DNA from 4 places in the Janthinobacterium longum genome. Region 1 is predicted to be linked to each of the others. Evidence: predicted binding sites of a transcription regulator. Region 1 holds the regulator's gene; each other region holds the start of a gene.

Region 1 (3,985 bases):
GAGTGCGGCGAAGTGGTGGGCCTGCTGGGCCCGAACGGCGCCGGCAAGACCACCTCGTTCTACATGATCGTGGGCCTGGTGCCGTCCGATGGCGGCACCATCGATATCAGCGGTGTCGATATCTCCAGCCTGCCGATCCACCGCCGCGCACAGATGGGCCTGTCCTACCTGCCGCAGGAAGCATCGGTGTTTCGCAAGCTGACGGTGGAAGACAATATCCGCGCCGTGCTGGAAATCCAGACGGTCGACGGCCGCCCGCTTAAAAAGCCCGAAATCGAGGAACGCCTCGACAAATTGCTGGCCGACCTGCAAATTGAAAAGCTGCGCGAAAACCAGGCCTTGTCGCTGTCGGGCGGCGAGCGCCGCCGCGTGGAAATCGCCCGCGCGCTGGCTACCGACCCGCGTTTCGTGCTGCTCGACGAGCCGTTCGCCGGCGTCGATCCGATTGCCGTGATCGAGATCCAGCGCATTGTGCGGTTTTTGAAGGAACGCAATATCGGCGTGCTGATCACCGACCATAATGTGCGCGAAACGCTGGGCATCTGCGACCGCGCCTATATCATCAATCAGGGTTCGGTACTGGCGTCGGGGCGGCCCGACGACATCATCGCCAACGAGTCGGTACGCCGCGTGTATCTGGGCGAACACTTCCGCATGTAAGCCAATGAAACAATCACTGCAGCTGCGCACCTCGCAGCACCTGGCACTGACGCCGCAATTACAGCAATCGATACGTCTGCTGCAACTGTCCACGCTGGAATTGCACCAGGAGCTGGAGCAGTTGCTGACCGATAATCCCTTGCTGGAACGGCTGGACGATCCGCTCGACCGCTCGCTGCGCCTGTTGTCCGACGGTGCCCTGAGTTCGACGGCGGCGCCCGCTGAAGCGCCGCCTGCGCCACCGGGCCAGGAAGCGCCTGCACCGGCGGCAGAAGCGGAAACGTTCGATGGCGATGGCGGCGAGAGCACGGCCGCGCCAGAGGGCGGCGACAGCGACTGGAACGAGGCCAGCCGCGGCAAGGCGCCCGATGACGAGGATTCTCGTCCGCAACTGGAGGCCCATCACTGCACCTTGCGCGAGCACCTGATGGAGCAGATGCGCGTGACGGTACTGGAACTGCGCGACCGTGCACTGGTGGAATTGATCATTGATGCGCTTGACGACAACGGCTACCTGGAAGAGCCGCTCGACGATATCCTGGCGCGCCTGCCGGAAGAGCTGGAAGTCGATGCCGACGAACTGCGCACGGCGCTGGCGCTGCTGCAAAGTTTCGATCCGCCCGGCGTCGGCGCGCGCAACGCGTCCGAATGCCTGGCGCTGCAGATCAAACGCTTGCCGCAGGTGGCGCTGGTGACGCGCCGCATGGCCCTGACCATCGTTGAAAAACACCTGGCCTGGTTTGCCCAGCGCGACTTCAACAAGCTCAAGAAAGCCCTCGACTGCGATGACGAAGACCTGCGCGAGGCGCAGACCGTGATTCGCTTGTGCAACCCGCACCCGGGCGCCGTGTTCGCTTCGGATGTGTCCGACTACGTGGTACCCGATGTGGTGGTCAAGCGCGCCCGCAACGGCTGGCAGGTTTCGCTGAACAATGACGTGATGCCGCGCCTGCGCGTGAACGCCATGTATGCCAATCTGCTCAAGCAGGGCAAGGGCGAAGGCGGCATGGGCGCACAGCTGCAGGAAGCCAAATGGCTGATCAAGAACATGCGCCAGCGTTTCGACACCATCCTGCGCGTGGCGCAGGCGATAGTGGAACGGCAAAAGGATTTTTTCTCGCACGGCGCAGTTGCCATGCGGCCACTTGTGCTTCGCGAAATAGCTGATACACTGGGTTTACACGAGAGTACTATCTCGCGCGTAACAACCCAAAAGTACATGCTGACCCCGCATGGAATGTTTGAGTTGAAGTATTTCTTTGGCAGCCACGTCGCCACCGAAGCAGGAGGGGAGGCGTCATCGACGGCGATACGGGCCTTGATCGTGCAATTGACAGGAGCAGAGAACCCTAAAAATCCTTTATCCGACAGTAAGATTGCGGACATGCTGGGGGAACAAGGCATGGTAATTGCGCGACGTACTGTTGCCAAATACCGGGAAGCGTTGAAAATTCCGCCAGTGAGTCTGCGTAAGTCTTTGTAGTTTTTTCGGTTCCTCTGCGGGCCGGATCGATGGACACCGCACGAACCCGATCATCTTTAGGAGTGTGTATGAATCTCACCATCAGCGGACATCATCTCGAAGTGACACCAGCCATCCGTGAATACGTACAAACCAAACTGGAGCGCGTGAAACGCCATTTCGATCACGTTATCGATATTGCCGTGATTCTGACCGTCGACAACCTCAAAGAGAAAGAAAAACGCCAGAAGGCCGAAGTGAATCTGCGACTGAGCGGCAAGACCGTCTACGTGGAAAGCCTGGCGCATGACCTGTATGCCGCAATTGACAGCCTGATCGACAAGCTCGACCGGCAAGTGATGAAGTACAAAACCAAAGTGCAAGAGCACGGTAAAGAGGCGATCAAGCATCTGCCAGACAACACTGCTGAAGAAGCCGCCGCCGTCTAGGCCTGCCGCTCCAGATTGTTGTGATCAACTAAGGGCGCGCTGTTTTATCATCGCGCCCTTTTTTGCGTCCGTTTTTCCGCCTCAGTGACGCTCGCGGTGGCGCAGCACGACCCGTTCGCGGTCGGCAAAATACTGCGCCAGGTGTTCCGCCATATACACCGAACGGTGTTGCCCACCCGTGCAGCCGAGCGCCACCGTCAGATAACTGCGGTTGTCGGACTTGAACGATGGCAGCCACTTTTCCACGAAATTGCGGATATCGGCAAACAATTCCAGCGCGCTGGGCTGGGCGTCCAGAAAAGCGATCACGGGCGCGTCGCGGCCATCGAGCGGCCGCAGCGCCAGGTCGTAATACGGATTGGGCAGGGCCCGCACGTCAAACACGAAATCGGCGTCCAGCGGCACGCCCAGCTTGAAAGCGAACGACTCGAAGAACAGAGTCAGCGGTGCGCGCTCGGAGGCGACGATATCCTTGACCCAGGCACGCAGTTTGTTGGCGCTCAGTTCCGACGTATCGATCACATGGCCCAGTTGCTGGATTGCCGACAGCCGTTCGCGCTCTTCCGAGATGCATTCGATCAGCGTGCGGCGGCTGGCGGGATTGTGATGGGGCCGCAATTCATGCGACAGCGGATGGCTGCGCCGGGTTTCCGAAAAACGCGCCACCAGCGAGTGTGTATTTGCCGTCAGGAACATGACCTTGACGTCATGCCCCTGGTCGCGCAGCAGCGCCACATTGTCCGGCAGACTGGCCAACGACTCGGCGCTGCGCGCATCGACGGCCACGCCCAGGCGGTCCGTGCCCTCCTCCAGCAAGGTTCGCACCAAACTCGGCAGCAAGGCCGGCGGCAGGTTGTCAACGCAGTAATAACCGGAGTCTTCCAGCACATTGAGTGCCACGGATTTGCCGGAGCCGGATATACCGGTAATAAGGACGATATGCATGCGGCAATCATACAATAAAGGCCGCAGCTACGCTCCGTGGCAATTTCATTTACAAATTATTGCAATTGATTGTGTGGTGTTGATTGGACAAAGCTGGGGTCAGACCCTCAATGCCGCTAAGTCAGAGGCTTGAGCTGACGGCTGCGGGGGTCTGACCCCGGCCTTAATCGCCACTCATTGCCAATCTCTGACGCTCCATGAATTCCTGCAAGGTATCGATGCCGCGCAGCTGCAAGATCGTATTGCGCACGGCCGCTTCCAGCAGCACGGCGATATTGCGGCCGGCGGCGACGGGGATGACGACCTTGCGTATCGGCAGGCCCAGCACGTCTTCGGTGGGGAACAGGAAGGGCAGGCGCTCGACTTCTTCTTCCAGCGCGTTGCGGCGCACCAGGTGCACGATCAGTTTCAGGCGCATTTTGCGGCGCACCGCCGTTTCGCCGAAGATGGCCTTGATGTCGAGCAGGCC
Region 2 (3,985 bases), on a different contig from region 1:
CTGCCGCTCAGCGAATGCACGGCCGCCGCTTCCAGTGCTTCTTCATCGCTCATCGGTGGCAGAATGCCGGGAAAGCGGCTGGCCAGCATGGTCTTGCCGGCGCCGGGCGGGCCCACCATGAGCAGGCTGTGGCCTCCTGCGGCCGCTACCTCCAGTGCTCGCCGCGCATGGTGCTGGCCTTGTACTTCGGCAAAGTCGGAATAGGAAAAATGCGCCGCCAGCAAGGCCGGCTGGTGCCGCTGCAGGGCGGTACACTGATCGCGCGCGGCGAAATGGGCACACACTTCAAGCAGGGTATGGGCTGGATAAATGCTGGCGTTCGGGACCAGCGCCGCCTCGTCGGCATTGGCGTGCGGCAAAATGAACGCGCGCGGCGCGCCATTCTTGCTGCGTTGCATGGCAAACGTCATCGCCAGTGCGCCACGGATGGGACGCAACTGTCCCGACAGCGACAGCTCGCCGGCAAATTCATATGCATGTAATTGTTCGGCGGGCAGTTGGCCCGAGGCGGCCAGGATGCCCAGTGCAATCGGCAGGTCGAAGCGCCCAGATTCCTTCGGCAGGTCCGCTGGCGCCAGGTTGGCCGTGATGCGCCGGGCCGGCATATCGAAACCGCAATTTTGCAGCGCCGCGCGCACGCGGTCGCGCGACTCCTTGACCTCGGTATCGGGCAGGCCGACGATGGTAAACGAGGGCAAGCCGTTGGCAAGGTGCACCTCGACGTTGACCTCGGGCGCCTCCATGCCGGCCAGGGCGCGACTTTTTAATACTGCCAGGCTCATGGCATCTCCCTGCTCCGCTGGCGCGGGCAGGGCCAGTCTAGCCCTTGTTCCTGGCAGGACGCTTGATCTTCGCCAGTACTGTTGTGTTGCTTTACAGCGGTTTGCCGATGTCCACGGTTTTGCTGTCGTTCAGGCGTGCTTCCAGTTCGATCACGCGCAGTTCCAGCGCATCGAGCTTGGCGCGCGTCTTGGCCAGCACTTGCGTCTGGATATCGAACTCCTCGCGCGTGACCAGGTCCAGGCGGGCGAAGCCCTGGGTCATCATCGACTTCACATTCTTCTCGATATCCTTGGCTGGCGAATTTTCGATGGCCTGGTGGATCTTGCCCTGCAAATCGTTAAAGAAAGTATTCATGTCCATGGTATGTCCTTAGTGGTGCTGCAAGTGCATCGCACCATTACGGTGCACGTCAGCTTTAATGTGGTGCGAAAGTGAAAACTTCAACAAGATCCCTCAACCAGGTTCCGCACTTCGAGGGGCTTGTAGCGTATGTATGGACGGAAATGCAGCTGTCAAGGTGGCAATGAAGCTGGCACGCATTCTGCTAATGAGTTAATAGACGCTTTGTGATCGCCAGACCAGATTTTAAACCTCAACCGCTTTAAAAGTTCAATAAAAGGGAATCGCCATGAAGAATCTGTCCAAGAGCATGACTGTAGCAGCTACGCTGGCATTTGCGATGTCCGCCATGTGTGGCACTGCCATGGCCCAAGAAGCGGCCGCAGCACCAGCCGCAGCGGAGGCAGTACCTGACAATGTGGTGGCGTACAACGTGGGCCTGACCACCGACTACCGCTATCGTGGCGTGTCGCAAACGCGGTTGAAACCGGCCATCAGCGGCGGCGCCGACTACACCAACAATCCGACCGGCTTGTACCTCGGCACGTGGCTGTCGAGCATCAAGTGGATCAAGGATGGTGGCGGTGACACCAATTTTGAATGGGATGTTTATGGCGGCAAACGCGGTACTATCACCGGCGATTTCACCTACGACGTAGGCGGCCTGTATTATTTTTATCCGTCCAATGGCCTCTCCACCAACGCCAATACGTTTGAACTCTATGGTCAGGTTGGCTATGGCCCTGTCTACATCAAATACTCGCACTCGACCACCAATCTGTTTGGCGTGGCTGACAGCAAGAACAGCGGCTACCTCGACGTCGGCGCGAACGTCGAGGTGCATGACGGCTACATGTTGAATCTGCATGCAGGTCGCCAGAAGGTCGAGCACAACGATTCCCTCAGCTACAACGATTTCAAGATTGGCGTCACGAAAGACTACGGCGTGGCTACCGTCTCGCTGGCAGCCGTCAAGGCGAATATCGACTCGTTCGCGCCGAATGGCAAGAACCTGGCCAAAACCGGCGTGGTGTTGTCTGTTTCCAAAACTTTTTAAGCGAGATTGCCATGAAAATGATTACCGCGATCATCAAGCCCTTCAAGCTGGACGAGGTGCGTGAGGCCTTGTCGGCTATTAATGTACAAGGCATTACTGTCACGGAAGTGAAGGGTTTCGGCCGTCAGAAAGGCCACACGGAACTGTATCGTGGCGCTGAGTATGTGGTCGACTTCCTGCCAAAAACCAAGATCGAAGCAGCGGTTGATGACGCCATCGTCGACCAGGCCATCGAAGCGATCGAAGGCGCCGCGCGCACCGGCAAGATCGGCGACGGCAAGATTTTTGTCACCACTCTGGAACAAGTCATCCGCATCCGTACCGGTGAAACCGGCAACGAAGCGCTCTAAGGGGAATATTGATGCGTAAAAATATAACAAAATTGTTAGCTGGGGTAGCCTGTCTGTTTGCCTTTGGCGTCTCTGCGCCAAGCTTTGCCGATGCACCTGCAAAAACCGAACCGGTGGCTGCCACCACCGCCGCCGTGGCGACACCGGAGGTGGCGCCATTGGCCGTGCCCGCAGCGGCACCTGTGCCGGCCGCCGCCGGAGCTGTTGCCCCGGCACCCGCTGCCGCGCCCGTCGCCGCACCGGTTCCCAATAAAGGCGACACCGGTTTCATGATGGTCTGCGCCATCCTGGTGATTCTGATGACGATACCCGGCCTGGCCCTGTTCTACGGCGGCCTGGTGCGTTCCAAGAACATGCTGTCGATCCTGATGCAGGTGTTCGTGGTGTTTGCGCTGGTGATCGTGCTGTGGTGCATCTACGGCTACTCGCTGGCCTTTACCGAAGGCAACGCGTTCTTCGGCACCTTCGGGCGCTCCTTCCTGAACGGTATCTGGAATCCTGCCACCGGCACCTTCGCCGTTGCCGCCACCTTTACCAAGGGCGTGGTGATTCCTGAATTTGTGTTCGTCGCCTTTCAGGGCACGTTTGCCGCGATTACCTGCGCACTGATCGTCGGCGCCTTTGCCGAGCGCGCCAAGTTTTCCGCCGTGCTGGCCTTCGTGGTTCTGTGGTTCACCTTTGCCTACCTGCCAGCAGCCCACATGGTGTGGTTCTGGACTGGTCCCGACATGATCACCGACGCCGCTTCGGTGGCAGTTGAAGCCGCCAAGGCTGGCTGGATCTATCAAAAAGGCGCGCTGGACTTCGCCGGCGGCACCGTGGTGCACATCAACGCCGCCGTTGCTGGCCTGGTTGGCGCAATCATGATCGGCAAACGCGTTGGCTACGGCCGCGAATCGATGGCGCCACACTCGCTGACGATGACCATGATCGGCGCTTCCCTGCTGTGGGTGGGCTGGTTCGGTTTCAATGCCGGCTCGTCGATGGAAGCGGGCGACCTGGCTGCCCTGGCGTTTGTCAACACCTTGCTGGCCACTGCCGCTGCAACGTTGTCGTGGGTCTTCGGCGAATGGATCACCAAAGGCAAGCCTTCGATGCTGGGCGGCGCTTCCGGCGCGGTTGCCGGCCTGGTAGCGATCACCCCGGCGGCCGGCTTTGTCGGCCCGATGGGTGGCCTGGTGATCGGCCTGCTGGCCGGTATTGTCTGCCTGTGGGGCGTGACTGGTCTGAAACGCATGATCGGCGCCGATGATTCGCTCGACGTGTTCGGCGTGCATGGCGTCGGCGGTATCCTGGGCGCCATCCTGACCGGCGTGTTCGCTGCGCCACAACTGGGCGGCCAGGGCATCATGGACTACGTCACCAACAAGATCTCGACCGACCCGTATTCGATCGGCCACCAGGTCTGGGTACAGGCGCAAGCGGTCGGCACCACGATCCTCTGGTCGGCACTCGT
Region 3 (3,985 bases), on a different contig from region 1:
GCAAAGTTGGCGCCGGGTCAATTTCTTCAATACCTGGATGGGCGGCACACTGGCGCCGCGGCTGCAGATGGATTTGCTCCCCGGCTTGTATTGCGCTGCCCACTTCGTGCTGGTGGCCGACACGCAGCCTAACAGTATCGACGATTACGTGGCGGCCGGACGCGCCATGCAGCGCTTTTGGCTGACGGCCACGCAGCTGGGTTTGCAATTGCAGCCGGAATTGACGCCCGTGATCTTTGCCCGCTACGTGCGCGAAGGACGTGTCTTTTCGGGCGCCGACGGAATGCTTGACCTGGCGCGGGAGCTGGCCGGGCAATATCATGCGCTGCTGGGTTCGCAGGCCGGCGAGCAGGCCGTTTTCCTGGGGCGCATAGGCGCAGGGAAGAGCGCCCATGCGCGATCGATGCGGCGCCCGCTGGCAGAGTTGATCTTGGCGCCGCCCGCAGGATAGTCATGCGTGAAATCGGAGGAAAGGGGATCGTCGCTTCATGTAGCTGGCCTGGGGTGTCGGCACACTGATTGGTAGCAGGATGTGGCCTGATGATTTCAGATAGCGTTGAACCGAAGCTTGGGCCAGGCCGTTGGTCAAATTTCCAGGTCATGAAACGTAAGGCCAAGCGATTCGTGTTCCTCCGCTCATCATGATTTACGATCTGCGCGACCTTCTCGCAGTCAGTTAAACTACGCAGTAGCGTTTCACTGAGTTTGTTGTAGTTCGCTTGCGGCGCGATGTGCGCCCGCAGGGAATGTGGGCGCACCAAAGAAACCTGAGGGCATCAACGGTTTTAAACTGGAAGACAGGCGTGGCTAGCTTGGCGCTAGCCTCTTTTCTGACGGTAAGAGGTCATGGCCATACCAAGCAGGCCGATACCGAGCAAAGCGATCGTGCCTGGCTCAGGTACAGCTGCTGCCTGAAACAATTCCAGACCGCCGCCGTCGGCCATCGCCACGAAACTGTTGGTCAGGCTGCCGCCGAGGAAGCTATTCGTATTGCCGCTGAGGGATTCAAACGCGAAAAACGGGTCAGGGTTGACAAAAAACGACTGTCCTTGCGGCGTCAGCGTGGCGTTGAGCATGGCCTTGAAGTCGCCTTGGGCCAGACCGTCGAAAATGTGTGCTTCGCCTACACTCAGGGTATAAGTCACGATCGCATAGTCATCCGCCGAGACGCCACCCACATTCACTGGCGAGCCTGCTACGTCGGTAATCGATAGCTGCGTGTTCTGGCCGGGATCGATGTACAGCGTCATGGTCAGGGTCTGAAAGTTAGCGAAGATACCGGCACCTAACGTATCCGCCTGGCCGGTAATGTTGAACAGACCATAGATGCCATAGCCATTGAGGGCGTTCAGTTGCGACGGTATGCTGCCGTTGCTGGGACTGCCGAAAGCAGCCTTGGTCAAAAAGCCTGCTTCAGTGAAGGGATCGTTCCCCCCTCCCAAACCGCCAACGATGGTTTGTTCAACGCGCGCATGGTATTCGAAGCTGAGGCGGTCGGCCACCACAATGTTGGGTACGCTACCGGGGACAGAACCTTCATCGACGGTAAACAAAGGACCAGCGAGCGCCGGAGCGCTAGCCAGCGCGGCGCCGATGGCGGCCACGGAGAGAGCGAGACGCAGAAATGAGGACAGCGGTTTCATGGCATTTCCTTAAACGTAATGGTTGATCGGACCAGGTCACTGCTGCGGCTGCCTCAGATAACCTCATACCTCGTTTCAGCAAAATCCGTACCATAAAATATTTATATTTAAATTCAATAGCTTATGCAAATAAATTTATTGTCTTTCGCGCTGGTGTAAAAAAAATCGACGTTTTGCCCTGTCTTCACCGGTTCGTGCCGCTGACAGTTGATCTGGCCTGGTCAGACCGTCGCACTCCTTTTGCCAGCATTCAGGGTTGAAGCGTCTGGATGCGAATGGGTTCCCGCGCCGCTTTGCGCGACAGTATTTTTTGGCATGCGTTACAGTGGCACTCAAGGAGGAATGCCATGAATGCACTGAACAGCAAACCCGATTTGCACGCCCACAGCACCCCGGAGCCCGACCATGTTCCGCCCGAGGGCGATCCGGTGACGCCGCCACCGGAAAAAATGCCCGACATCGAGCCGGTACCGATCGAAGAACCGACCCCACCGCAGCCGCCGGTCAAGATGCACTGATGGCGGGCCAGGCGTGGCGTGGCACGGGCGTCACGCCACGCCAATAAAACAACAGAGATCGCACAAAGCGGGCGCTGGCACACACAAAGCAGCGGCGAACTGCCGTGTGTCACGCGGGCGTCACGATTCTGTTCTTATAATGAGACACCACACAAAATCTGCTACAGGAGACCATCATGGGTAATTCGCTGCATAACAAAATTTACCTGGGCCGCCGCCCTGTGCTCGACAGCAAAAGCTTGCTGGCGCTGGCACTGACGGGTGCCGTGGCCGGTTGCGGCCTGGCCTGGCTGCTCTTGCGCAGCATCAAATAAGCCAGGGTCTGACGCCATTTCAGCGGGCTGGGCGCGCTGCGCCCGGCCACTGAATCACCTTGCCTGTTGCCGATGCGCAGCAGGGCGCGTACCATGGGGGCCGAACACCTGGCCTTTTATGGAAAAGCAATGAAGAACGAGAAATTAACAACCGATGAATATGACGCGCTGGAGCAGGTTGCACGCGGCATCAAGACCGAGCGCCCGAGCGCTTGCGTTGCCCGCAATGCCAAGCGCCTGTCCGGCCTGAAGCTGCTCAGCTATGCCCGGGATGGCCGTCTGTCCATCACCGATAAAGCGCAAGAGCTGCTGTTCCTGCGTCGCTGCATTATGGGATTGCGCGCCGTCGCCGCCGATCCGCTGGCCAAGCTTGACACCGAGGTAGCCTACTTCCTCGGCAAGAAAGCCCATATCGTGGCGCGCACCGATGGCGAGGGGCACGATATTTCCGACAAGGGCCGCGAGTCGCTGGCGGACATCGATACGCTGGCCCTGTAAGGCCTGCCACCGGCCCTTGAGGCCGGTTTTCAATTCCCCATCACTTTTACCTTTCCCTCCTGGAGAACACTTTGGACAGCGCGATGAACTGGTCGGCCCACGAACTGACGATGACGGTCCTGATGACGCCCGATATGGCCAACTTTTCAGGCAACGTACACGGCGGCACCATTTTGAAGTACCTCGACAGCGTCGCCTATGCCTGCGCCAGCCGCTATTCGGGCAGCTACGTGGTGACCCTGTCGGTCGACCAGGTGATGTTCCTGCAACCTATCCACGTGGGCGAACTGGTAACGTTCCTGGCGTCGATCAATTACACCGGCACCACGTCGATGGAAGTAGGCATACGGGTGGTCACGGAAAACATACAGCAGCGCCTGGTGCGCCATGCCAACAGCTGCTATTTCACCATGGTGGCGGTTGACGCCAACCGCAAGCCGGTGGCGGTGCCGCCTCTGGTGCTGGAGACGGATGAGCAAAAGGTGCGTTTCGAGCAGGCCAAGCTGCGCAAGCTGTCGCGCCAGAAAGTGTCCAAGAAATAATTTTGCCGCACAATAAAAAACGGCCACCAGAGCGATCTGGTGGCCGTTTTTACTGCTCGCTAACCCAGCCGAGGCGATCCGTGATTAACGGTCGCCGTAGCTGCGGCGTGCGCCGTCGGTGCTGCGCGGGTTGGAACCCTTGTAGCCACCACCGGTGCTTGGCGCGCCGTCTTTGCGTGGTGCGCCTGGTTTGCTGAACGTACGTTGGCCTGGCTTGGCGGCGGTGCGATTGTCGCCTGGTTTCCAGCCGCCTGGACGTGCGCTCGAGCGTGGTGCCGAGGCAGTTTTCTTCGGCTCGAAGCCTTCGATCACGTTGACCGGGATCAATTGCTTGGTGAAGCGTTCGATGCGCTTGACGTTCATGCCTTCAGCGTGGTTCACCAGCGAGATCGCCAGGCCATTGCGGCCGGCACGGCCAGTACGGCCGATGCGGTGGACGTAGTCTTCCGGGAACTTCGGCAGGTCGTAGT
Region 4 (3,985 bases), on a different contig from region 1:
CCAGGTGGCGTTCTGGGTTTCCCACACCTCGGTGGTCAGGGTGCCGCGCACGGCGCGTGCGTTTTCACGCGCGCCCGTCAGGCAGGCGATGATGGACGACGGGTTGTTCGGGTCGCGCACCATGAAGTCCAGCACGTCGCGCGTATGGAAGCTGCCGTACTTGGCATCATAGGCGGTTTGCAGCTCGGAAATGCCCAGGGTAGCGCGCCAGCCTTGCTCGGCGTCTTCCTGCGATTGCGGCAGCATCGAGGTCTGCATGTTGACGTCGAGCATGCGTGCCGTATTTTCGGCGCGTTCGGTGTAGCGGGCCATCCAGAACAGGTGATCGGCGGTGCGGCTCAACATTATTTGTCTCCAACGAAAGATTTTTCCAGTACCCAAGTATCCTTGGTGCCGCCCCCTTGCGAGGAATTGACCACCAGCGAGCCTTCTCCCAGCGCCACGCGGGTCAGCCCGCCCGGCACCATAGAGATGGTCTTGCCCGACAACACGAACGGGCGCAAATCGATATGGCGCGGCGCGATGCCAGATTCCACGTACGTGGGGCAGGCCGACAGGGCCAGCGTGGGCTGGGCAATATAGCCGCTCGGGTTGGCCAACAGGCGCTGGCGGAAATCTTCGATCTGCTCGGTAGTGGAAGCTGGCCCCACCAGCATGCCGTAGCCGCCGGCGCCATGCACTTCCTTGACTACCAGCTTGGGCAGGTTGGCCAGCACATACGACAGGTCGGACGCCTTGCGGCACTGGTAGGTCGGCACGTTGTTCAGGATCGGCTCTTCCGACAGGTAAAACTTGATCATGTCGGGCACGAACGGGTAGATCGACTTGTCGTCGGCCACGCCGGTGCCGATGGCATTGGCCAGGGTCACGCGGCCGGCGCGGTAGACCGACAGCAGGCCCGGCACGCCCAGCGAGGAATCCGAGCGGAAGGCCAGCGGATCGAGGAAATCGTCGTCGACGCGGCGATAGATCACGTCGACCCGTTTCGGCCCGCGCGTGGTGCGCATATACACCAGATTGTCATTGACGAACAAATCCTTGCCTTCAACCAGTTCCACGCCCATCTGCTGGGCCAGGAACGCGTGTTCGAAGTACGCCGAGTTGTACATGCCCGGCGTCATCACCACCACGGTCGGGTCATCGACACCCATCGGCGCGACCGAGCGCAGGTTGTCGAGCAACATGTCCGGGTAGTGGTCGACCGGCGCCACGCGGTTGCGAGCGAACAGTTCCGGAAACAGCCGCATCATCATCTTGCGGTCTTCCAGCATATAGGACACGCCGGACGGCACGCGCAGATTGTCTTCCAGTACATAAAATTCGCCCTGGCCGGCACGCACGATATCGACGCCGGCGATATGCGCGTAGATGTCCGAAGCCACGGAAATGCCCTGCATTTCAGGGCGGTATTGCGCATTCTTGTAGATCTGCTCAGCCGGCATGATGCCTGCCTTGATAATGTTCTGCTCATGATAAATATCATGAATAAACATGTTCAGGGCCTTGACCCGCTGCACCAGCCCGGTTTGCATCTGCGCCCATTCATCGGCGGGAATAATCCGGGGAATCGTGTCGAACGGAATCAGGCGCTCCGTGCCGGCATCGTCGCCATATACGGCGAACGTAATGCCCACGCGGCGGAACGTCAGGTCGGCCTCGGCACGCTTGCGCTCGATGGTCTCCGGCGATTGCTGCCCCAGCCATTGATGGAATTCACGATAATGTTCGCGCACCTGGGTTTCGGTGCCCGACGCATCCGCCATCATTTCATTAAAAAAAGTCGCCATATTATTATTTCCCCCTAGAGCCTGGTTGTCAGCTTACATCAGCAGTAGCCTCAGCACGAAGCATGCCAGATCGAAATAAGAAAAAACACACATTTTAATGCGCCGCTGTGTGCGCTGCACCGCATTGGTGCGTGGGGCGTGGCAAGGCGGTCGGTATTGGGGATGCTGCAGGCGAAAAATCAGGCTCCATGACGCCATCACGGGGCGCGCCGCTTTATCGGGAGCCTGCCAGCTGGATGCTTTCGATCAACCTGGCGATCGCTTCAGACCAGGCGGCCAGCGAAAAGTTTTGCGGGTCATCGTGGCCGTTCGCGTAGCCTGTGTCCAGCACGGCATGAAAGGCGGGGATCAGCCACTGCCCCTTGCGCACGCTGGCGGCGATATACAGCAGGGCCAGGCGTTCGTACTGGGCCGGCGTAAAGCCGGGATCGGGCGCCACGCCGTCATTGCCGCGCCCACCCGCCGGGTCGCACTTGCGCGGCTGCACCAGCTCCACATGCAGGAACAAACCGGTCAGCGAGGGCTTGTCCTTTTCCAGCTTGCTGGCGAAATTGGCGACGTCAAAGCCATGTACGGCCACTGACTCGCCCAGCCGGTTGACATACACATGGCCTTTCGGCCCCGCGCCTTTGGTCGGGTTGCGCAATGAAAAATCATTGAAATCCCAGTCGCGCGTATCGATGGCGGCGGGAATCGGCTCAGACAGGAAATTCGGATAGCTGGTGTCGTGGATTACAAAATAGCGCGCCACGGGCGAGATCAGACGGCCTGACGCACGCGACAGCGGTGCATCAAGCGCGCCACCGAGCGCGCTTTCATCTATCTGCTGTTGCGCCAGGTAAGCGCGCAGGTCGCTGCGCGCCAAAGTGACTTTTTCGCCGACATGGCGATCAAGGAAAGCGGGCAGGGCGCTTGCCTGGCCGATGCGCGCATACATCCTGACGGAGCGCAGCAAGCAACTGGCTTGCGCGCGGGGATTGCGCTGGAAACCGCTTTTCCAGGCGGCCCAAGGACACGCCGCCGCCGTTTGAGCGGCGGCAGGCAGGGATAAGAGCAAAGTTAGCAACAATAATGGGCGCAGTGTCATGCGCCCATTATTGCCGATCAGAACGCGACCGTGGCGGAAACAACTACGGTGCGCGGCGACGCGAGCACCAGGCTGCCGGCGCCGAACGAGGACACCGCCGAGGCCCAGTAGTTGCGGTCGGTAACGTTGTCGACGCGGGCGCGCAGGGTCACGTCGCGGCCGGCCACTTGCGTCAGGTAACGCGCACCGACGTCCACGCGGGTCCACGACGGCAATTGCCTGGTATTGGCCAGGTCCGCATATTGGCTCGACGTATAGACGGTGCGCGCGTTCAGGCTCAGGCCTGGCGCACCCGGCACGTCCCATTCGCCGCCCAGGCTGACCTGGGTTTCCGGCGCGCCGATAGCCTGCTTGCCCTGGTTGGCCGCCACGTCAGTCTTGCGCTGGTCGGTGTCCAACCAGGTCAGGCCGCCGAGCAGGCGTACACCGCTCATCGGCGTGCCGAAGATCGACAGCTCCACGCCCTGGTTGCGTTGTTCGCCATCGAGCGTGGCACGGGTACCGACGATGGCGCCCTGAGGTTTGTTGGTGGAAAACAGGGCTGCGCTCATGCCCAGCTTGCCGCCGTCATACTTGACGCCGATTTCCTTTTGCTTCGACTTGTACGGGGCAAATACTTCACCCAGGTTGGTCACCGGCGCCAGGTTGGCGCCATAGGTGCCGCTGGCAACCGGGCCCTTGACCAGCGCTTCGATATAGTTGGCGTACAGCGACACATTCTGGTTGGCCTTGTACACCAGGCCGGCGACCGGCGTGGTGGCGCTCTTGTCGTAAGCCGGACCCGACTGCACGGCGGTGCCGTAGTCATAGCCGATATCCTTGATCTGCTGGCGGCGTACGCCTACTGTCAACAGCAAGCGTTCATCCAGGAAAGCCATGGTGTCGGCCAGCGCGTAGCTGTTGAGTATGGTCTTTTGCGTGATGCGCGGATCGTTCATGTCGCCGCCGAAAGACGTCGTTGGTGGCATGGCGGCATTGACCGGATTGTAGATATTGGTCGGGAAGCCGGCAAAGTCGCTGATGGCGTAGGCATTCTTCGCTTCATTCCAGTGACCGGACCAGCTGGCCACCACGGTGTGCCTGACGGCGCCCGTGTTCAGCTTGCCGCGTA

Evidence for each region. The regulator sigma-54, encoded in region 1, starts transcription at its own class of promoters, with help from an activator protein. The targets are predictions, from matches to a motif close to TGGCANGNAANCTGCTTT.
Region 2: a site for sigma-54 is predicted at 1,314-1,331, ahead of ACQ4WM_RS17525 (TorF family putative porin). Genes of this name have one in related genera too.
Region 3: a site for sigma-54 is predicted at 1,719-1,736, ahead of pepA (flocculation-associated PEP-CTERM protein PepA). Genes of this name have one in related genera too.
Region 4: a site for sigma-54 is predicted at 1,838-1,855, ahead of ACQ4WM_RS00120 (circularly permuted type 2 ATP-grasp protein). Genes of this name have one in related genera too.

What each region holds. Positions count from the first base shown of each region.
Region 1 covers NZ_JBNYXQ010000002.1:383,106-387,090, forward strand. The annotation lists gene lptB (LPS export ABC transporter ATP-binding protein) at 1-660, shown strand, start outside; gene ACQ4WM_RS09995 (RNA polymerase factor sigma-54) at 665-2,143, shown strand; gene hpf (ribosome hibernation-promoting factor, HPF/YfiA family) at 2,212-2,571, shown strand; gene rapZ (RNase adapter RapZ) at 2,653-3,516, opposite strand; gene hprK (HPr(Ser) kinase/phosphatase) at 3,680-3,985, opposite strand, start outside.
Region 2 covers NZ_JBNYXQ010000007.1:2,328-6,312, forward strand. The annotation lists gene ACQ4WM_RS17515 (YifB family Mg chelatase-like AAA ATPase) at 1-782, opposite strand, end outside; gene ACQ4WM_RS17520 (accessory factor UbiK family protein) at 874-1,143, opposite strand; gene ACQ4WM_RS17525 (TorF family putative porin) at 1,412-2,179, shown strand; gene ACQ4WM_RS17530 (P-II family nitrogen regulator) at 2,191-2,529, shown strand; gene amt (ammonium transporter) at 2,541-3,985, shown strand, end outside.
Region 3 covers NZ_JBNYXQ010000001.1:773,033-777,017, reverse strand. The annotation lists gene ACQ4WM_RS03535 (nitroreductase family protein) at 1-451, shown strand, start outside; gene pepA (flocculation-associated PEP-CTERM protein PepA) at 819-1,643, opposite strand; gene ACQ4WM_RS03525 (hypothetical protein) at 1,991-2,161, shown strand; gene ACQ4WM_RS03520 (hypothetical protein) at 2,338-2,475, shown strand; gene ACQ4WM_RS03515 (hypothetical protein) at 2,605-2,973, shown strand; gene ACQ4WM_RS03510 (acyl-CoA thioesterase) at 3,057-3,515, shown strand; gene ACQ4WM_RS03505 (DEAD/DEAH box helicase) at 3,600-3,985, opposite strand, start outside.
Region 4 covers NZ_JBNYXQ010000001.1:18,902-22,886, reverse strand. The annotation lists gene ACQ4WM_RS00125 (alpha-E domain-containing protein) at 1-345, opposite strand, end outside; gene ACQ4WM_RS00120 (circularly permuted type 2 ATP-grasp protein) at 345-1,787, opposite strand; gene ACQ4WM_RS00115 (hypothetical protein) at 2,002-2,742, opposite strand; gene ACQ4WM_RS00110 (TonB-dependent receptor) at 2,892-3,985, opposite strand, start outside.